Regions from separate parts of the Mesorhizobium sp. f-mel genome, predicted to be linked through region 2. Evidence: predicted binding sites of a transcription regulator. Region 2 holds the regulator's gene; each other region holds the start of a gene.
The links. Region 2 encodes LexA, which represses DNA repair genes until DNA is damaged. Its sites were predicted from a motif close to TGTTCNNNNTGTGTTCNG; they were not measured.
Positions count from the first base shown of each region.

Region 1: the regulator LexA is predicted to act here: its motif matches at 3,111-3,128, upstream of parE (DNA topoisomerase IV subunit B).
Region 3: the regulator LexA is predicted to act here: its motif matches at 889-906, upstream of ACWUKX_RS05975 (ribonuclease T2 family protein).

Region 1 covers NZ_JBSPTO010000025.1:37,443-44,455, reverse strand. Annotated here, with positions in the region: gene ACWUKX_RS24220 (DUF2336 domain-containing protein) at 1-826, shown strand, start outside; gene parE (DNA topoisomerase IV subunit B) at 989-3,040, opposite strand; gene gcvP (aminomethyl-transferring glycine dehydrogenase) at 3,269-6,079, opposite strand; gene gcvH (glycine cleavage system protein GcvH) at 6,096-6,464, opposite strand; gene gcvT (glycine cleavage system aminomethyltransferase GcvT) at 6,470-7,013, opposite strand, start outside.
Region 2 covers NZ_JBSPTO010000022.1:71,679-78,691, reverse strand. Annotated here, with positions in the region: gene trpD (anthranilate phosphoribosyltransferase) at 1-360, shown strand, start outside; gene trpC (indole-3-glycerol phosphate synthase TrpC) at 365-1,216, shown strand; gene moaC (cyclic pyranopterin monophosphate synthase MoaC) at 1,282-1,779, shown strand; gene ACWUKX_RS23050 (molybdopterin molybdotransferase MoeA) at 1,779-2,984, shown strand; gene lexA (transcriptional repressor LexA) at 3,089-3,826, shown strand; gene ACWUKX_RS23040 (ComEC/Rec2 family competence protein) at 3,820-6,276, opposite strand; gene gltX (glutamate--tRNA ligase) at 6,379-7,013, shown strand, end outside.
Region 3 covers NZ_JBSPTO010000002.1:388,129-395,141, reverse strand. Annotated here, with positions in the region: gene ACWUKX_RS05980 (alpha/beta fold hydrolase) at 1-815, opposite strand, end outside; gene ACWUKX_RS05975 (ribonuclease T2 family protein) at 1,016-2,041, shown strand; gene ACWUKX_RS05970 (diguanylate cyclase) at 2,063-3,358, opposite strand; gene ettA (energy-dependent translational throttle protein EttA) at 3,621-5,270, shown strand; gene tam (trans-aconitate 2-methyltransferase) at 5,319-6,089, shown strand; gene ACWUKX_RS05955 (beta-ketoacyl-ACP synthase III) at 6,299-7,013, shown strand, end outside.

The DNA of each region.
Region 1 (7,013 bases), on a different contig from region 2:
TGCCGATCTGATCGACCGCGTTGCCGGTGGCCAAAAGGCGACGCAGAAACTGATCGCCGATCGTGCGCGCGTCTCGATGGCGGTCGCCGCGGCGATCGCCGAAATCGGCGAGCCGGAAGCCTGCGCCACGCTTCTCGCCAACAGCGGTGCCGACATCGCTTCGCTCAGCTTCCGCCGTATCGCCGAACGCCATGGCCATCTACCTTCGGTGCGCGAAGCGCTGATTTCCGATGCGCGCCTGCCTGCCGACTGCCGGCATATGCTGCTGATAAAACTTGGTGAAACGCTTAAAGGCTCGCCGCTGGTGGTGGCGCTGATGGGCCGTGCCAGAACCGAGCGCGTCATGCGCGACGCCTGCGTCAAAGCTTCCATGACGCTGATCGAAGGCACGCGCCAGGAAGAACATGCGGCGCTCATCGAGCATCTGCGCCTGCGCGGCGACCTGACAGCAAGCTTCATCATTCGTACCATCGCGCATGGCAAGGTCGACTTCTTCGGCTCGGCGCTTGTCGCGCTCAGCCAGCAATCCGAACAACGGGTGAGGGCGCTGCTGGCCGGCGGGCATGACGTGGCGCTGCAGGCGCTGTTCCGCAGCGCCGGCCTTGCCGCGGCCACGCACGCGATCATCCTGCGCGCGCTAAAGATCTGGCGCGAGGTTGCCAATGGCAAGCGCCTCGCCGGCGTCCAGGAAGTGAGCTGGCTAATGCTGAAGGAATTGGGCGGGCAGTCCGCCGAAGGCGATCTCGCCGGATTGGTCAAATCGATCCATCTCGATGCGCTGCGCGAAAACGCGCGTGGCCATGCGCTGGCGATCGCTGCGGCTTAGACCTTCGCGAAAAATCCGGGAAATCCTCGATCGCGGCGATAATCCGCAGAGAGGCTGCGATCTACGACATGTCGGCCGCCTCGCTTCGCTCGGTAATGCCAGCCACATACTGCCTTGCAACAGTGACGGCCGCCCGTTTGCGGTTCGCCGAGCAGAAGACGCTCAGATGTCCAGCACTTCCGTCTCGGCAAACTCCGCACGTTCCTGGATGAAGCGGAAGCGGGCTTCCGGCTTGGTGCCCATCAGCGCGTCGACCGCATCCTTGGTCGCCGCCTCGGCCTCGATAACATCGACCCTGAGCAGCGTGCGCTTTCTCGGGTCCATGGTGGTTTCCTTGAGCTGGGCGGCCATCATTTCGCCCAACCCTTTGAAGCGGCCGATTTCGACCTTGCCGCGCCCGGTGAACTCGGTGCGCAGAAGTTCGTCCTTGTGCGCATCGTCGCGGGCATAGGCGACCTTGCCGCCTTGCCGGATCGAGTAGAGCGGTGGCACCGCCAGATAGAGATGGCCGCCGCGGACCAGGCTCGGCATCTCCTGATAGAAGAAGGTGATCAGCAACGAAGCGATATGGGCGCCGTCGACGTCGGCATCTGTCATGATGATGACCCGGTCGTAGCGCAGATCCTGATCGCGGTACTTCGAGCGTGTGCCACAGCCAAGCGCCTGGATCAGGTCGGAAATCTGCTGGTTGCCGGCAAGTTTGTCGTTGCCGGCGCTGGCGACGTTGAGGATTTTGCCGCGCAGCGGCAGCACCGCCTGGCTGGCGCGGTCGCGCGCCTGTTTCGCCGAGCCGCCGGCCGAATCGCCCTCGACGATGAAGAGTTCTGCGCCGGCCGCGGCATTCTGCGTGCAGTCGGCGAGCTTGCCGGGCAGCCGCAGCTTGCGCACCGCGCTCTTGCGCGAGACTTCCTTTTCCTGGCGCCGGCGCACCCGCTCGTCGGCACGCGCGATCACCCATTCGAGCAGCTTCGAAGCTTCCTGCGGATTATCGGCCAGCCAGTGATCGAAGGGGTCGCGGATGGCGGTCTCGACGATCCTGATCGCTTCGATCGTGGCCAGCCTGTCCTTGGTCTGACCGACGAATTCCGGCTCGCGGATGAACACCGACAGCATGCCTGCCGCTGAGATCATGACGTCTTCCGACGTGACGATCGAAGCACGCTTGTTGCCGACCAGATCGGCATAGGCACGCAAGCCGCGCGTCAAGACATTGCGGAAGCCGGCCTCGTGCGTGCCGCCTTCGCCGGTCGGAATGGTGTTGCAGTAGGAATTGAGGAACCCGTCGCCGCCGAACCAGGTCACCGCCCATTCGAGCGAACCGTGGCCGCCTTGCCTGTCGCTTTTACCGGCAAAAATTTCGCGGGTGACCTGGAATTCGTCGCCGAGCGAGGCTTTCAGATAGTCCTTGAGGCCACCGGGAAAATGGAACTCGGCCTTAGCCGGCGTCGTGTCCTTCTCCCTGATCAGCGACGGATCGCAGGTCCAGCGGATCTCGACGCCGCCGAACAGATAGGCCTTCGAGCGCGTCATGCGGTAGAGCCGCGCCGGCTCGAATGCCGCACCCTTGCCGAAGATCTGCTCGTCGGGATGGAAGCGTATCCTGGTGCCGCGCCTGTTATGCACCTCGCCGAGTTGCTCCAGGCCGGTCACCGGAACGCCGCGCGAAAAACGCTGGCGATAGAGCTGGCGCCCGCGCGCGACCTCGACCTCGAGATGGTCCGACAGTGCGTTGACGACGGAGACGCCGACGCCGTGCAGGCCGCCCGAGGTTTCGTAAACCTTGCTGTCGAACTTGCCGCCCGAATGCAGCGTCGTCATGATGACTTCGAGCGCCGGCTTCTTGAATTTCGGATGCGGATCGACCGGAATGCCGCGGCCATTGTCGGTCACCGCCAGATATCCATCGGCCGAAAGCTCGACATCGATGAAGGTCGCGTGGCCGGCGACCGCCTCGTCCATCGAATTGTCGATGACCTCGGCGAACAAATGGTGCATAGCCTTGTCGTCGGTGCCGCCGATATACATTCCGGGCCGCCGCCGCACCGGCTCCAGCCCTTCCAGAACCTCGATGTCGGCGGCGCTGTAGCTCTCGCTGCCGTCGCGGGATGCCGGGCGCTTCGCCGCCTGCACCAGCGGGTCGGCCGGGCGAGCGGTGGCGCGAACCGGTTGCGACTGCTTGTCCATAGTGCCGAAAAGATCGTTGTTGTCGTCCATGCTGGTCCTGGATTGCGATGCTGCGAATCACCATCCGATACTGCCACGCTTTTTGCGGGCAGGCGACGGAGGTTCCTGTTACGTTCGAGGATAGGGCTTTTACTGCAAAACCATCCGGCAACCAAGCGGCGGAAATGGGTCGAAACTCCGGCCTTCAGGGCGCATCAGCCACCCTCATTGCGTGTGCGCGGGAAATGAGGGGGCAGTCTGCGTCGCAATCGGCTGGTTCTATTCCGCCGCCCCTAGATATTCCGACAGCGGCGGGCAGGAGCAGACAAGGTTGCGGTCGCCGGCGACATTGTCGATGCGCGACACCGGCGGCCAGTATTTGGCTGATGTGTCGGCATCACCGGCGGGATAGGCCGCCTCCAGGCGCGAATAGGGATGGGTCCACTGGCCGGCCAGCGCCTCGGCCGCGGTATGCGGCGCATTGACCAGCGGATTGTCAGCCAAGGGCCATTCGCCTTTCGCCACCTTGGCTGCCTCGCCCGATATCGCGATCATCGCCTCGCAGAAGCGATCGAGTTCGCTCTTGGGCTCGGACTCGGTCGGCTCGACCATTAGCGTGCCGGCCACCGGAAACGACATGGTCGGCGCATGGAAACCATAATCGATCAGCCGCTTGGCGATATCGTCGACGCTGATGCCGGAGCTCTCCTTCAGCACGCGGGTGTCGAGGATGCACTCATGGGCGATGCGATCGTGCCTGCCCTTGTAGAGGAGCGGGAAGTGCGGCGCGAGCCGCGTCGCCACGTAGTTGGCGGAAACGATCGCCGTCTCGGTCGCCTGCTTGAGGCCGGAAGCGCCCATCATGCGGATATACATCCAGGTGATCGGCAGGATCGAAGCGCTGCCGAACGGTGCGGCCGACACGGCATGGCCCGAGCCTTCGGTGACGTGGCCGGGCAGATAAGGTCTCAGATGCGCCTTGACGCCGATCGGGCCGACGCCGGGACCGCCGCCGCCATGCGGGATGCAGAAGGTCTTGTGCAGGTTCATGTGGCAGACATCGGCGCCGATGTCGCCGGGGCGAGCGAGGCCGACCAAGGCGTTGAGGTTGGCGCCGTCGAAATAGACCTGGGCGCCATGCTCGTGAATGAGGGCGCAGAGGTGGCGCGCGCCTTCCTCGTATACGCCATGCGTCGAAGGATAGGTGAACATAAGCGCGGCGAGATTCTTGGAATGCTCATTGGCTTTGGCACTCATATCGTCCATATCGATATTGCCATCCTCGGTGCAGCGCACGACGACGACGCTCATGCCGGCCATCGCCGCACTCGCCGGATTGGTGCCATGCGCGGATGACGGGATCAGGCAGACGGTGCGGTGGCCTTCGCCGCGCGAGCGGTGATAGCCGCGAATGGCGAGCAGCCCGGCATACTCGCCCTGGCTGCCGGCATTGGGCTGCAGGCTGACCGCATCGAAGCCAGTGATCTCCGACAGCCAGCCTTCCAGTTCGCCGACCATCGCGCGATAGCCTGCCGAATGCCCGGCCGGCGCGAATGGATGCAGATTGGCGACGCTTGGCCAGCTCACCGGCATCATCTCGGCGGCGGCGTTGAGCTTCATCGTGCAGGAGCCGAGCGGGATCATGGCGCGGTCGAGCGCCAGGTCCTTGTCGGCCAGCCGGCGCAAGAAGCGCATCATCTCCGTTTCCGAGTGGTTTTCGTGGAAGACCGGCTGGCTGAGAAACGCCTTACCGCGTGGCTTGCCCGGAGTGGTGCTGGTGCCAGCAGCGCCTGCCTTGGCGCCGAACAGTGCTGCAATGGCGTCCAGATCGGCATCGGTCGAGGTCTCGTCGAAGCTGATGCCGATGTGGTCGGCGTCGATGACGCGCAGCAATCGGCCGGTCTTTTCAGCAGCGGCGGCGATCGCGCCGGCTCTGCCTTTCACTCCCACCGTCACCGTGTCGAAGCGGCTTGCGCCAAGCACCGAAATTCCTGACGCGGTGAGACCGGTCGCCAGCCGGTTGGCCAATGAATGGATTCGGCCGGCAATCGCCTGCAGCCCGGCAGGGCCATGCCAGATCGCATAGGCCGTCGCCATGTTGGCGAGCAGCGCCTGCGCGGTGCAGATGTTGGAGGTCGCCTTGTCGCGGCGGATGTGCTGTTCGCGCGTCTGCAAGGCGAGACGATAGCCCGGGCGGCCCTTGCTGTCAGTGGACTGGCCGACAAGACGGCCGGGCATCAACCGCGTCAGCCTGTCGGAAACAGCGCAATAGGCGGCGTGCGGCCCGCCAAAGCCCATTGGCACGCCAAAGCGCTGCATCGGGCCGACGGCGATGTCGGCGCCAAGCGTAGCCGGCGCGTCGGTCAGCGTCAGGCCGAGCGGATCGGCAATGAAAACGACCAGCGTGCCGGTGGCGCGGGCCTTCTCGATTACCGCCTTGTGGTCGCCATAGACGCCAAACGTATCAGGCCAGGAGACCAGCAGAGCGGCGGTGTTGTCGTCGATCGTGTCGCCGTCGACCTCGATGCCGAGGGGCTCGGCGCGGGTGCGCACGACGTCGAGCGTCTGCGGGTGCGGCGTGCCGGCAAGCGCCACCTTGGTCCGCTTGTCGCGATGATGGCGCAACGCAATGCCGACCGCCTCGGCCACCGCCGTCGCCTCGTCGAGCAGCGAGGCCGACGCCACCGGCAGGCCGGTCAGCTCAGTGACCAAGGTCTGGAAATTGAATAGCATTTCGAGCCGGCCTTGGCTGATCTCAGCCTGGTAGGGAGTGTAAGCCGTATACCAGGCCGGGTTCTCGAACAGATTGCGCTGGATGACCGGCGGCACGTGGACGCCGTGGTAACCGGCACCGATAAAGCTCTTCAACACGGTATTTTTGGCCATCGTCGCCGAAAGCTCGGCCAGCGCCTCCGCTTCGCTCGCCGGGGCCGGCAAAGCCAGCGGCCGGTCGAGCCGGATCGATCTCGGCACAGCCTGGCTGATCAGCGTCTCGACTGAGGGAACGCCGATCGTCGCCAGCATGGCTCTGACGTCATTGAGGCCGGGGCCAATATGGCGGGCCGAGAAGGCGTAGGGTGCTGCGGTCATCTTCCTGGTCCTGCTTTCAACCAATATGGGCTTTGTAGGCGGTCTCATCCAGGAGACCTTCGAGTTGGCTTTCATCGGCCAGCCTCATCTTCCACAACCAGCCGTCGCTGGTCGCCGCCGAATTGACCAAAGACGGGTCCGACGAGAGCGAAGTGTTGGCCTCGGTGATCTCGCCGTCGACCGGTGCATAGACGTCCGATGCCGCCTTGACGGATTCGACCACGACGGCCGTATCGCCCTTGGCCAGCTTTTTCCCAAGCTCCGGCAATTCGACGAAGACGAGATCGCCGAGTTGCTCCTGCGCGTAGTCGGTGATGCCGACGGTGGCGATACCGCCTTCGACGCGGAGCCATTCGTGATCTTCGGTGAAATAGGTTTTTGCCATGAAGTTCATCCTTTGCGGTAGCGATGGGGCGTGAAGGGCAGGGGACTGATATCGACCGGGATTTTGGTCCCGCGAACGTCGGCGAAGAGTTTTGCGCCAGGTTTGGCCAGCGACGTCTGCACGTAACCCATGGCGACCGGATGGGCGGCCGAGGGGCCGAAGCCGCCGGAGGTGACGTGGCCGGCGGGATTGCCGTCGGTGTCGAAAAGGGCAGCGCCGGTGCGCACCGGCTGGCGGCCTTCCGGCTTCAGTCCAACGCGTTTCTGCGCCGGGCCGCGCTCCAGGATTGAACGCAATGCGTCGGCGCCGATGAAAGCGCCAGAGGCGCGAACCTCCTTTGGGATCGCCCACATCAGCCCGGCGCTGGTCGGGTCGATCTCAGGCGTGATGTCCAGCCCGTGCAGGCACAGCCCCGCTTCGAGCCGCAGGCTGTCCCGGGCGGCCAACCCAACCCACATCACGCGCTCGTCCTCGAGCAGCTTGGCGACGAGATTTCGCGCATCCGCTTCCGGCAGGCCGATCTCGAAACCGTCTTCACCGGTATAGCCC
Region 2 (7,013 bases):
GTCGCCCATGGCGACGGCTATGACGAGATCACCACCACCGGTGAGACCCAAGTGGCCGAACTGGTCGGCGGCGAGATCCGCAGCTTTTCACTGACCCCGGAAGCGGTCGGGCTGAAGCGGCACACCAAGGACGAGTTGCGCGGCGGCGACGCCGCCTACAACGCCCAGGCGCTGCGCGATATGCTGGGCGGCGCTGCCGGCGCCTTTCGTGATACAGTGCTGATGAACGCCGGCGCCGGACTGGTGGTGGCGGGCAAGGCGACGACGCTTGCCGACGGCATGGCGACGGCAGCGCAAGCCATCGACAGCGGCCGGTCGCTGAAAGTGCTCGACCGGCTGGTCGAGATTTCGAACGGATAGAGCCGTGTCTGATATCCTGCGCAAGATCGAAGCCTACAAGCGCGACGAGATCGCTGCGGCGAAGGCGCGCGTGCCGCTTGCCGAGATCAAGGCGCGGGCGAAGGACACCGACGCAGCGCGCGGCTTTCTCTCGGCTCTTGAAGCCAAGCGCAAATCCGGCAGCTTCGCGCTGATCGCCGAGATCAAGAAGGCGAGCCCGTCCAAGGGCCTGATCCGCGCCGATTTCGATCCGCCGGCACTGGCCAGGGCCTATGCGAAAGGTGGTGCTGCCTGCCTTTCCGTGCTGACCGACGCGCCGTCCTTCCAGGGCGCGCCTGAATTCCTCACCGATGCGCGCAACGCCGTGACATTGCCCGCTTTGCGCAAGGATTTTCTGTTCGAGCCCTATCAGGTGTTCGAAGCCCGTGCGTGGGGCGCGGATGCCATCCTGATCATCATGGCGAGCGTCGATGACGCCGTGGCCAGCGAACTCGAAACGACGGCGTTCGAACTCGGCATGGACGCACTGGTCGAAGTGCATGACGAGGCCGAGACGGAACGCGCGCTGAAACTGTCATCGCGGCTGATCGGCATCAACAACCGCAATCTCCGGACCTTCGAAACCAGCATCGAGACCTCGGAGCGGCTCGCGAAGATGGTGCCGGCAGACCGCCTGCTGGTCAGCGAGAGCGGTATTTTCTCGCACGAAGACTGCCGCAGGCTGGAACGGAGCGACATCGGTACATTCCTCGTCGGCGAGAGCCTGATGCGGCAACAGAATGTGGCCACTGCAACGCGCCTGCTTTTGACGGGCAAGGCGCCGGCTCATGCATCGGCCCGAAAATCGGAATCGATATTCGGAGAGCACGATGCATAGATTCAAAGTGCTAGAGCGTACTTTGCGCGTCCAAACGGACGCACGTCGCTCTAAGGCTGACTGACTTGACGGCCGCCCTCACCCATCTTGGCGCGAAAGGCGAAGCCAATATGGTCGATGTCGGCGACAAGGCGGAGACGACGCGCACGGCAATCGCCGAAGGTCTTGTCGCGATGCGGCCCGAAACGCTGAAGATGATTCTCGACGGCGATGCCAAGAAGGGCGACGTGCTGGGCACGGCGCGCATCGCCGGCATCATGGCGGCCAAGAGGACCCATGAGCTGATCCCGCTCTGCCATCCGCTGCTGTTGACCAAGGTATCCGTTGACATCGAACCGGACGCGACGCTGCCAGGCCTGAAGGTCACGGCGCTGGCCCGCGTCACAGGTAAGACCGGCGTCGAGATGGAAGCGCTGACCGCCGTCTCGGTCGCCTGCCTGACCATCTATGACATGGCCAAGGCGGTCGACCGCGCCATGGTGATCTCGGGCATCAGGCTGGTGGAAAAGACCGGCGGCAAATCCGGCGACTACAAGGCGGACGCCAAGGGGGCAGGCCAATAATGGCACTGCTTCCGGTCGCCGAGGCGCTCGAGCGCCTGCTTGAGGATGCTGCGCCCTTGCAGGCTGAATGCGTCGCCCTGATGGACGCCGCCGACCGCGTGCTGGCGGAGCCGCTTCTGGCGCTCCGCACCCAGCCGCCATTCAACGCGTCCGCCATGGACGGCTATGCCGTGCGGGCCGAGGACGTCGCGTCCGTGCCCGCAAGACTTTCGGTGATCGGCATGGCGCCGGCCGGACGCGGCTTTGCCGGAACAGTCGGCCCGGCGCAGGCCGTGCGCATCTTCACCGGCGCGCCGCTTCCTGCAGGCGCCGACACCATCGTCATCCAGGAGAATGCCAGGGATCTCGGCGGCGGCAGCGTCGAAGTGACCGCGTCCACGGTTGAAGGCCGCAACATCCGCCGCTTCGGGCTCGATTTCTCCAAGGGCGACGTCCTGCTGGAGAAAGGCCGCCCGCTTGATTCGGCGGCATTGTCGCTGGCGGCGTCGGCCAACCACCCGCAGGTCAGCGTGGTGAAACGGCCGCTGATCGCCATCATCGCCACCGGCGACGAATTGCTGCCGCCGGGCAGCGACCTTGGCCCCGACCAGATCATCTCGTCCATTGCCTATGGCGTCGCCGCCGCGGCCCGCTCGGTCGGCGCCAGCGCGCTCGATCTCGGCATCGCCCCCGACCGCAAGGAGGCGATCGCCACGCTGGTAAAACAAGCGGTCGACGCAGGCGCCGACGTCATTGTCACGCTGGGCGGCGCCTCGGTCGGCGACCATGACCTGGTCCATGACGTGCTGACCGGTGAAGGCATGACGCTCGATTTCTGGAAAATCGCCATGCGGCCCGGCAAGCCGTTGATGTTCGGGCGGCTGGGCGACATCCGCTGCATCGGCCTGCCTGGCAATCCGGTGGCGAGCCTGGTCTGCACGCAGCTCTTTCTGAAGCCGCTGCTTGCGCGGCTCGGCGGCCGCGCCTTCCGGCAGGACATGCGTCAGGCGCGGCTCGGCGCCGCCATGCCGGCCAACGATCTCAGGCAGGACTATGTACGCGCGGTGGTGAAGGAAGAAGCCGGCACGCCACTGGCGACCCCGTTCGGCGTCCAGGATTCCTCGATGCTCAAAATGCTGGCCGACGCCAACGGGCTGATCGTGCGCGAGCCATTCGCTCCCCCAGCCGCGACGGGCGCCGCGTGCAGCGTGCTGATGCTACGCTGAACAAAACGTCAACACATTCATTAAACTTTAAACGGTTGCGGAACACAACTGGAACAGATAGTGTTTGTTCTGGGTTTGTTTTTCTGATTCTGTTGGGGGTCGCGATGCTGACACGCAAACAACATGAACTGCTGATGTTCATCCACGAGCGGCTGAAGGAAAGCGGCATTCCGCCCTCGTTCGACGAGATGAAGGAAGCGCTCGACCTCGCCTCGAAGTCGGGGATCCATCGGCTGATCACGGCGCTGGAGGAGCGCGGTTTCATTCGCCGCCTGCCCAACCGGGCCCGCGCGCTGGAGGTGCTGCGCCTGCCCGATTCGATCGCGCCCGGCCTCAATTCGGCTCGCAAATTCTCGCCAAGCGTCATTCAGGGCAGCCTTGGGCAGGGCAGCCTCGGACGACAGATCAAACCGGCGCCTTCGCGCCTGCCCGCGGCCGGCAATGACGACGACGTCGTTGCCACCATCTCCATACCGGTGATGGGCCGCATCGCTGCGGGTGTGCCGATCGAGGCCATCCAGCACCAGACGCATTCGATCTCGGTACCACCGGACATGATCACCGGCGGCACGCACTACGCGCTGGAGGTCAAGGGTGATTCGATGATCGAGGCCGGCATTTTCGATGGCGACACGGTCATCATCCGCAACGCCGACACCGCCCAGCCTGGCGAGATCATCGTCGCCTTGGTCGACGAGGAGGAAGCGACGCTGAAGCGGTTCCGCCGCAAGGGCGCCTCGATCGCACTGGAAGCCGCCAATCCGGCCTATGAGACGCGCATCTTCGGGCCGGACCGGGTCAAGGTGCAAGGCAAGCTCGTCGGACTGATCCGGCGTTACTGAGCGGCAGGCTTCTTGGGTTTCTCGGCCCTGCGGTATGGCGGCAAGCCCCTCGCCTCGCGCGAAAATCTCCGCTGCTCGTGCCAAGGCCTATATGGCTGTCTGACGGCAAAACGGATTTCTGCGCGCGTCGTCGCTGATAGCGGATCGAAGAAGACGGCGGCACTGCCCATGCGAGCGAGCTGCCGTTTGGTGACGACGAGAACCAGCGGATTGCGGCAGGGATTATAATAGGCTGTGGCATCGTCGATGACGATCAAATCCGCAAAGGCACAGGCTGGCCGTGCGGTTTTGCGGTCGTCGGCGAGTGCGATGATCGCGCCGGACGGGTGCCGGGCGAGGCACAGGCCGGCAGTGCAGTAGAAGGGCGCTCCAGGCGGCAGGTCGGCCGGGTCGGCGATGTCGAACCGCACGTCTCCTTTTTCGAATGTCTCCGGCTCGACAATGGTCGCTGAAACCAGCGCATGTTTCCAGTTGTCGGTGGTGAATTCGTTCGAACGCACCCGGTTGACGGCAAGTTCGCCGCCGCCGATCGGCAGCGCCACCAGATGCGCATCTTCCGAAATCAGCACATCGGGGGCGCGCGTGTCGGAAATCGTCAGCAGGCCGGCGAGCGCAAAGGGAAGTGCCGCAAGCCGCAACCATGTCGTCGCCATCGTAGCGATGACCAGGGCGACCGTCACCAGCAGAACCGACTGCAACGAGATCAGCCCGACTGCATCGACCGGCGACCGCTCGGAAATCCATCCCGATATTGCGATCATGGCCGTCAGTCCCTTGCCCATCATGTAGAGGAAAGGTCCGTCGAAGCCGAAAGGCATTGCCAGAGCGCTGAGGACGGCCAGAAACATGACGACCGTGACGATTGGCATGACCGCCAGATTGGCGAACAGGCTAAGCGGCGATACGCGCTGGAAGTGCCAGATGGCGAAGAGCGCGGTGGCGCTGCCGGCAATGATGGAGGTCATTGCGATGGTACCAGTCCCAGCGGCGAGTTTTCGCGTGACGAAGGCGACCGGCGACCGTCGCTGTGGCGGCGCCGTGGCCCTGTCGGCACGATAGTCGGACCAGCCGGCATAGGCGCCCACGAGAGCAGCAGTCGCGGCGAAGGACATCTGGAAGCTTGGGCCGACCACCTCGTGCGGCGACACGACGATGACGGCGATGGCAGAAATCGTCAGATTGCGCATGGTAAGTGCCGCTCGGTCGAACAGCACGGCGACAAGCATTACCGCCAGCATGATGAAGCTGCGTTCAGCCGCGACCACGATACCGGAAAAAATGAGATAGGCAGCGATGGAAAGGAATGCGGCAGCAGCCGCATATTTCTTGACCGGCCGGCGTGACGAAAAATCGGGAAACAGCGCAAAGGCGCCGCGCAGCAATCCCATGATCGTGCCGGCGACAAGCGCCATGTGCAGGCCGGAAATCGAGATGATGTGGTAGATGCCGGTGCGCCGCATCGATTCGTTTATCTCTTCGGGAATGCCGGCACGCACGCCGATGATCAGTGCGGCGGCAATCTCCCCCTCGGCGCCACCAATGCTGTCCCTGATATGGTCGGCAATGTTTTCGCGCGCCTTTTCGATCGAGGAAGAAAGGCGCGCGGCGAACGGCACATCCTCGGAAACGACGATCTTCGGATTGCCGAGGAAAAAGCCACTGGCACCGATACCGGCGAAATAGCTGTCAAAGGAGAAGTCATAACTGTCCGGCCTAACCGGGCCAGTCGGAGGCAAAAGCCGCACATAACCGGTTGCCACCGAGCCTGCAGTCATCTCAGCGGGAATTTTGCGTGCCGAAACCCTGACACGTCCCGGTGCATAACGCAGTGTCGGCCGGGCGGTCGACATCACGTCGATGGTCAGCCTGATCCGGCCGTTCGCCATCTGATCGAGCCTAACGACACGGCCGGTGAGCTGGGTCTGGATTTCCGAACCGAGCATCTGCGTTCCCGCGCGCCAGGTTTCAACCTTGGCGGCGAGAACACCGAGTGCGCACAGCAACGCTGCCATGAAGCACAGATGCGTCTTGCGCCATGAGCGGGTGACAGCCGCACACAATGCCGTGAGGACCACGACGGCAATGGGCTGCGGAAAGTCCGGTTCGACAGTAAGCGAAAAATAGATGATCACCCCGCACGCCAGAAAAACCGGCACCAGCAGGAAGGCGACGCCGCGGTCGAGTTCCAGGCCGGCTGCCGAGGCCACGCTGTTGCGGATACCGGATGATGAAAGATGGCTGAGCTGTCGGCGGAAACGAATGACGGGCCCCGGTTGTGGAGCCGGTATTGGCGCGGAGCGGTCCGGCGAAAGAGGCTGGGTGGCCGGGTGCGATGCAGGCAGCAAAGCGGGTAGCGGCTCGGCGTGAGGAACGTCGGCAAACAGCGATCGTTCGCTGACGCTTGTGATCGCGCCCTCGCTCTCGTCCACGCCCCGGCCTGGTCCAGCCATCGGGTCTGCCCCTTGCGCCCTTGACCTCCTATGCTACATGAACGCGCGACGCGCGAAAGTCCGCGCAACCACATCCGTTTCTTGCGCTTGCCTGAGAGTTCCATGTCCGACAAGGTCGTCACCCGTTTTGCCCCCTCGCCCACCGGCTTCCTGCATATTGGCGGGGCGCGCACGGCGCTGTTCAACTGGCTGTATGCGAAACACACTGGCGGCAAGATGCTGCTGCGCATCGAGGACACCGATCGCGAGCGTTCGACCGATGCGGCAACCGCTGCCATTCTCGATGGGCTCGCCTGGCTCGGCCTCACCTGGGACGGCGAGCCGGTATCGCAGCTCGAGCGCGCGCCGCGCCACCGCGCGGTCGCCGAGGAGCTGGTGCGGCTCGGCAAAGCCTATTACTGCTATGCGACGCCGGCCGAGTTGGAGGCGATGCGCGAGAGCGCGCGTGCCAAGGGGCTGCCTCCTCGGTATGACGGCCGCTGGCGCGACCGCGACCCGTCGGAGGCGCCGGCCGGAGCAAAGGGCGCGATCCGCATCAAGGCGCCGGCCGGCGGCGAGACGGTGGTGCATGACCGCGTGCAGGGCGAAGTCCGCTTCCCCAACAAGGATCTCGACGATTTCATCATCCTGCGCTCGGACGGCAATCCGACCTATATGCATGCCGTCGTCGTCGACGACCATGACATGGGCATCACCCACATCATCCGCGGCGACGACCATCTGACCAATGCCGCCCG
Region 3 (7,013 bases), on a different contig from region 2:
AAACCCATCCTGTGCAGGCGGCCAGCGAGATGGCTGACCGCCCTGCCGCCGTCGGTGGCGGGGTCCTTTTCGCCGCCGACCAGGCAGATCGGCAGGGCCTTGCGGACACCGGAAAAATTAGTGTCGTCGGCACCGTCGAAGACGAACCCGAACAGGTCGCGCCACATCGACACGGAGGCATCCCAACCGCATAGCGGATCGGCGATATACTTGTCGACTTCGGCTGCGTCGCGCGACAGCCAGTCGAACGGCGTGCGGTGATCGGGGACGGCTTTGCCCCAGGCTTGGAAGGTCAGTCGCGGCAGCATACGCGACGGCATGTCGGAGCCGAGCCGGAATTTTTCCCAAGCCAGGATGATTTGCGCGGCACGGCTGGCGAGCCCGGCGGAAAAATTAGCGTTCCAGATGGCGGCCGCGTGCAGGCGGCTCGAATGGTGAAGCATGAAATTCAGCGCGACGAGGCCGCCCATGGAATGGCCGAAGACGATGACGGGCAGGCCGGGGTGGTCGCCGGCGATCAGGTCGTGCACAGCCGCGACATCGGCGACGACCTTGGCGCCGCCGTGTTTTTGAGCGAACCTGCCGAGTGGGGCATCGGGCGCCTTGGTTGCGCCATGGCCGCGATGATCATGGGCGTAGATATGGAAGCCGCGCTCACCCAGAAAGGTAGCGAAGCGGACATAGCGCGCGGCGTGTTCGGCCAGCCCGTGATTAATTTGGACGACCGCGCGCGGGCGGCCCTCGGCACGTTTCACATAAAGGTTGAGCTCGGCGCCGGTCGGCGATCGGAGCACGCGCTGCTGGCTGAATGACATTGTCGCTTCGTCTCCAACGCGTCTTTCACGCCTGCGGACGTTTGTGTGCGCCGACGCCGGTTTTGCGTCAATCCGTTGGCCTTGTTTTCCGCAGTGCTGTTCTTGCGTCGCAACGCGGTATCGCAATTCTGACATGGAGAATTTGATACCAAGAGAGGGCGGCAGTCTGTTGCCGCAGCATTTTTCCCCGGGGTACTTTCATGCATACGCGGACAGGTCTGGTTTTCGAATTCGCGCTTGTCGCCGCGTTGCTAACGGGTGCTGCTCGGGCCGAGGTGAAGATGAGCGGCTCCTTCGTGGCCGACGCCACCTGTCCAGCGACACAGGCCATCAAGAACGGCAAGAATCCCGGCAATATCGCGACTGATGCGGGACAGAGCTACGAGCTTCTGGCCGGCAACAGGCATGCTCCCACGCACTATCTGATCCGCGTGCCGGGGGCCGATCCGGAGCGCCGCTGGGTGAGGATCGACTGCGGCCATGTTTCGGGTGGCAGCGCATCCACGGAACCGGCAGCACCCGCGCCGGTCGACCGGGAGAAGTCCGCTGCGCCGATCTCGGGAAGGCCCGGATATGTCCTCGCGCTGAGCTGGCAGCCGGCGTTTTGCGAAACCAAGCCCAGCAAGACCGAATGCAAGGCGCAGACCGCGGCCGGTTTCGAAGCGAGGCATTTCACCTTGCATGGGCTGTGGCCGCAGCCGAACGGAAATTTCTATTGCGAGGTGGCAGCGGCCGACAGGGCGAACGACAATCCGGCGCACTGGCGGGACCTGCCGCCGGTCGAGCTCGAGCCGAACACGCGGTCGGAGCTCGATCAGGTGATGCCAGGCACCGCATCTGATCTCGACAGGCATGAGTGGATCAAGCATGGCACCTGTTACGGCAAGAGCCAGCAGGAGTATTTTTCCGATGCGCTGAACCTGACGCGCGCGGTGAATGCTTCACCGGTGCGTGATCTTTTCACACAAAACGTTGGCCGGGATCTGACCTCCGACCAGATCCGCAGCGCCTTCGATAGTGCTTTCGGTCCCGGCGCGGGCGAGCGGGTTCGCGTCTCCTGTCTGAACGACCATTCGAGCGGCAGGCGGCTGATCGGCGAACTGACGCTCGGCCTGGCCGGCCCGATCGGTCCAAACCCTTCGCTCAGTGAGCTGTTGCTGGCATCGGTGCCGACGAACAATGCCGGCTGTCCGAAAGGCACCGTCGATCCGATCGAGTTCCAGTGACACGCCGAGCCGGTCTGGATGTTATGCGCCGATGCCGCGTCCTGATCTGGTCCACGCGGTGAGGCTGTCAGCCTCGTGGCCGCCCGGTTCGCCGACGACGCGGTCGCGTCCGGTCGATTTGGCTTTGTAGAGGCGCTGATCGGCCAGCGCAAAAACATCGGCAAGGCAGCGGGTCGTCTCGCTGACAGTGGAGATGCCGGCGCTGACGGTGATGTCGAACCGGCTCGTGCTTGCGGATGCCTTGACCGCGTGCCTGATGCTTTCGCCAAGCAGCCTGGCGACCGAATGCGAACGTGAGCAGAGGATGGCGAATTCCTCGCCGCCAATTCTGAACACCTGATCCTCTGGACCGACAACCTCGCCAAGCAGGGCGGCGACGGATTTCAGCACCTTGTCGCCCTCGGCGTGGCCGAAGCGGTCGTTGATCGATTTGAAGTGGTCGACATCGATGACCAAGAGGCTGAGCGGCTTGGCCGTCCGCAGGCTGGCCGCAACAGCGGCTTCGCCGTCGCTGTCGAAGCGTCCCCTGTGCAGCAGACCGGTGAGGCCGTCGCGGCCGACATGCTCGACCAGCGCCTCATAGCGCTCGCGATAGGTCAACGTGTCGAAGATGTCGGATAGTCCACGCGGCGCCGGGATCTGCCGCGCCTCGAACCATCTGATATAAGCCACCAGCATGATGCTGTAGGCAAGCGCCGCCCCCATCTTGGCGAACCAGCCGCCGAAGAAAACCGCGATCGGCGCACCGGTGACGAAGTGCAGCGCGGTGAAAAATCCAGTCTGGTCGAAAGTGAGCACGCAAGCGACGGAGATCAGGATGCGAGAGAACAGCGCCTTGCGGAGATAACGCCTGAGCTTTTCGTAAAGCAGGATGATCAGGATGGCGTCGAGGAAGAGCAGCGTCGTGCCCCACACCATCAGCCAGCCCATCTGGTCGATGAAGCCGATGTCGGGACGTCTGCCGTTGGGAAGCGGTGCGATCTCGTGCAGGCGCAGGACCAGTACAAGCCCGATCATTAGGGCATTGCCGAGCAGCAGGCCGTAGATCGGCTGCCGGACGGTTGCCGCGTCCTCCTTGATGTAGAGCAGCAGCAGCATCACCAGCTTGCCGGAAAACAGCACCGCGGAGCCGGGCGAAACCATGCCGAACGGCAGCGCGACATAGAAGACGCTGGCGAGGTAGGTTTCGAGAAAATGCATGACGCCGAGGGCGCAGACAAACACGCCGAGGCCGATGCGGTGCCTGAAACGGAAAAGCGTGACCATGACGCCGAAGTAGAGAACCGCTTCGGCAAGGAGCAGGAAACTGTTCAGCAACGCCGTCGATCCGTTCTTTCTCTGCAGAAATCGCGGCTTGCCGGCGATTCCCCATCCAACACCTTTCTGACGCGGAATGGTTAACCGCAGATTTCGCCGGACTGTCCAGCGAACCGAAAGCGGCGCCAGTTCAATGAGCGACTTCGGCCCGAATGCAGGCGTGAGGCGCCAAAACAGTTTGCCGTTCGGCGCGGCATCGCCTACATAGCGCCCAACTTCCATTCAATCCGACATTACAGTCGACTTTTCAGGGAAAGCGCGCGTGGCACGCCAGTTCATCTATCACATGGCCGGCCTCAACAAGGCCTATGGCACCAAGAAGGTGCTCGAGAACATCCACCTCTCCTTCTACCCGGACGCGAAGATCGGCATCCTCGGGCCGAACGGCGCGGGCAAGTCGACCATCCTCAAGATCATGGCCGGCATCGACAAGGAGTGGAGCGGCGAGGCGTGGCTGGCCGAAGGCGCCACCGTCGGCTACCTGGCGCAAGAGCCGGCACTCGATCCGAGCAAGACTGTGTTCGAGAACGTCATGGAAGGCGTCGCCGCCAAGACCGCGATCATCGAGCGCTACAACGAATTGATGATGAACTATTCCGACGAGACGGCCGACGAGTCGGCCAAGCTCCAGGACGAGATGGACCGGCTGAACCTGTGGGATCTCGAACAGCAGGTCGAAATGGCGATGGAAGCGCTGGGCTGCCCGCCCAAGGAAGCCGACGTCACCAAGCTGTCGGGCGGCGAGCGCCGGCGCGTCGCGCTATGCCAGCTCCTGCTGCGCCAGCCCGACCTTTTGCTGCTCGACGAGCCGACCAACCATCTCGACGCCGAGACGACGGCCTGGCTGGAAAAGCATCTGCGCGCCTATCCGGGCGCGGTGATGATCATCACCCACGATCGCTACTTCCTCGACAATGTCACCGGCTGGATCCTGGAGCTCGATCGCGGCCGTGGTATTCCCTATGAGGGCAACTACACCAAATATCTCGAAGCCAAAGCCAAGCGGCTCAAGCAGGAAGGCCGCGAGGACGACGCGCGCCAGCGGGCGATCGGCCGCGAGCGCGAGTGGATCCAGTCCAGCCCAAAAGCCCGGCAGACCAAGTCGAAAGCGCGCATCCAGGCGTTCCAGGATCTGCTGGATGCGGCCGACAAGCGGCGCCCGACCGACTCGCAGATTGTCATTCCGCATGGCGAGCGGCTCGGCAATGTGGTGATCGAGGTCGAGGGCCTGTCGAAGGGCTTTGGCGACACGCTGTTGATCGATGATCTCGAATTCAAGCTGCCGCCCGGCGGCATCGTCGGCGTCATCGGCCCGAACGGCGCCGGCAAGACGACGCTGTTTCGCATGATCACCGGCCAGGAAAAGCCGGATGCCGGCACGATCCGCGTCGGCGAGACGGTCAAGCTCGGTTACGTCGATCAGAGCCGCGACGCACTCGACCCAACCAAGACCGTGTGGGAAGAAATCTCGGGCGGCGCCGAGGTGGTGAAGCTTGGCAAGTTCGAGGCCAACACCCGCGCCTATTGCGCGTCGTTCAATTTCCGTGGCGGCGATCAGCAGCAGAAGGTCGGCAATTTGTCCGGCGGCCAGCGCAACCGTGTGCACCTGGCCAAGATGCTGAAGACCGGTGGCAATGTGCTGCTGCTCGACGAACCGACCAACGATCTCGATACGGAAACGCTGGCGGCACTCGAAGACGCGCTGGAAAACTTCGCCGGCTGCGCCGTCATCATCTCGCACGACCGCATGTTCCTCGACCGGTTGGCGACGCATATCCTTGCCTTCGAGGGCGACAGCCATGTCGAATGGTTCGAGGGCAATTTCGAGGATTACGAGCAGGACAAGATCCGCCGGCTCGGCCCTGACGCCGTCAACCCGCACCGCATGACGTACAAGCGGCTGACGCGATAGGGATCTTATTTTAGGGCGGCGAATTCTCAAGTGATCTGAGGAGCTGAAATGGCCGACTGGTCCGCCGCCCAATATCTCAAATTCGAGGACGAGCGCACGCGGCCGTCGCGCGATCTCGTCGCGCAGGTGCCGGTGGAGGCACCGCGCCGGGTGGTCGACATCGGCTGCGGGCCGGGCAATTCCACCGAATTGCTGGTCGAGCGCTGGCCGAGCGCGCAGGTCAGCGGTTTCGACACCTCGCCTGACATGATCGACAAGGCGAGGGCACGCTTGCCTGATGTAACCTTCGAGTTGGCCGATGCGGCGGCGTGGCAGCCGGCGGAGCCTGTCGACGTGATCTTCGCCAACGCAGTGTTCCAGTGGCTGCCGGAGCATCCGGCGATCTTCCAGCGGCTGATGGGATTTTTGGCGCCGGGCGGCGCGCTTGCCGTGCAGATGCCCGACAATATGAGCGAGCCCTCGCACCGGCTGATGCGGGAGACGGCGGCCGAAATGCCGTTTGCCGAAAAGCTCGCGGGTGCTGCGCGCGGGCCGCTGCCGCCGGTGTCGTTCTACTACGATCTTTTGTCGCCGTGCTCTGACCGGCTCGACATCTGGCACACCGCCTACAATCATCCGCTGGCCGGTGCCGAAGCAATCGTCGAGTGGCTGAAGTCGACCGGGCTGAAGCCGTTCCTCGATCCGCTCGACGAGGCCGAGCGCCGGCTTTTTCTCACGCGCTACATAGCCAGGATAGCCGAGGCCTATCCGAACACGGCGAACGGCAAGGTGCTGCTGCGTTTCCCGCGCCTGTTCATCGTTGCGCGGCGATCCGCTTAGAAACAGAGCCACACCGAGAGGCAGTGCCTGGCGGCGCTTGACCCGGTTTCACCACCATGCGCATTTCAGCCACGCAAGGTCGTGGTCTTTTGTCTCAGGCACTTGATTTAAGCCGGCGTAAACGCCCACCAGGTAGGAAAAATAGTTGCGCCCAGTCTTCGCGGCGCCCACATCAAGCCGCAACGCTGCGCATGGGGACGAACTGAAAAATGCATCGCGTCATCATCAGCGGCATCGGCGTTGAAATCCCCGAGCCTTCGATCACCAATGAAGAACTGGTCGACAGCTTCAACACATGGGTCGACATGGAGAATGTCCGCCGCGAAGCTTCGGGCGAGACACTGCTGCAGAAGTCGGACAGTGCCTTCATCGTCCATGCTTCGGGCGTGCAGACCCGCCATGTGATCGAGCGCGAAGGCATTCTCGACCCGACCCGCATGGCGCCGCGCATTCCGGCGCGGCCGGACGATGCGCTGTCGCTGGAGGCCGAGTTCGGCATCGCGTCCGCCAGGAAAGCGCTCGACCATGCCGGCCTGGAGCCTGGGGATATCGATCTGGTGATCTGCTCGGCCTCGCATCACCAGCGGCCCTATCCGGCGATCGCCATCGAGATGCAGCAGGCGATGGGCACGAAGGGCGCTGGTTTCGATATGGGCCTTGGCTGCTCATCGGCGGCGGCGGCATTGCACATTGCGGTCAATCTGGTACGGGCCGGCGCACACAGGCGCGTGCTGGTCACGACCCCCGAGATCATCACCGGCCATCTCAATTTCCGCGACCGACAGACGCATTTCATCTTCGGCGATGCTTCTGTCTCGATGATCGTCGAGGGGCTTGCCCAGGGCGACAAGCGGCCGGGACGCTTTGAGGTGCTCGACACGCGGACCTGGACGCAGATGTCCAACAACATTCGCACCAATCTCG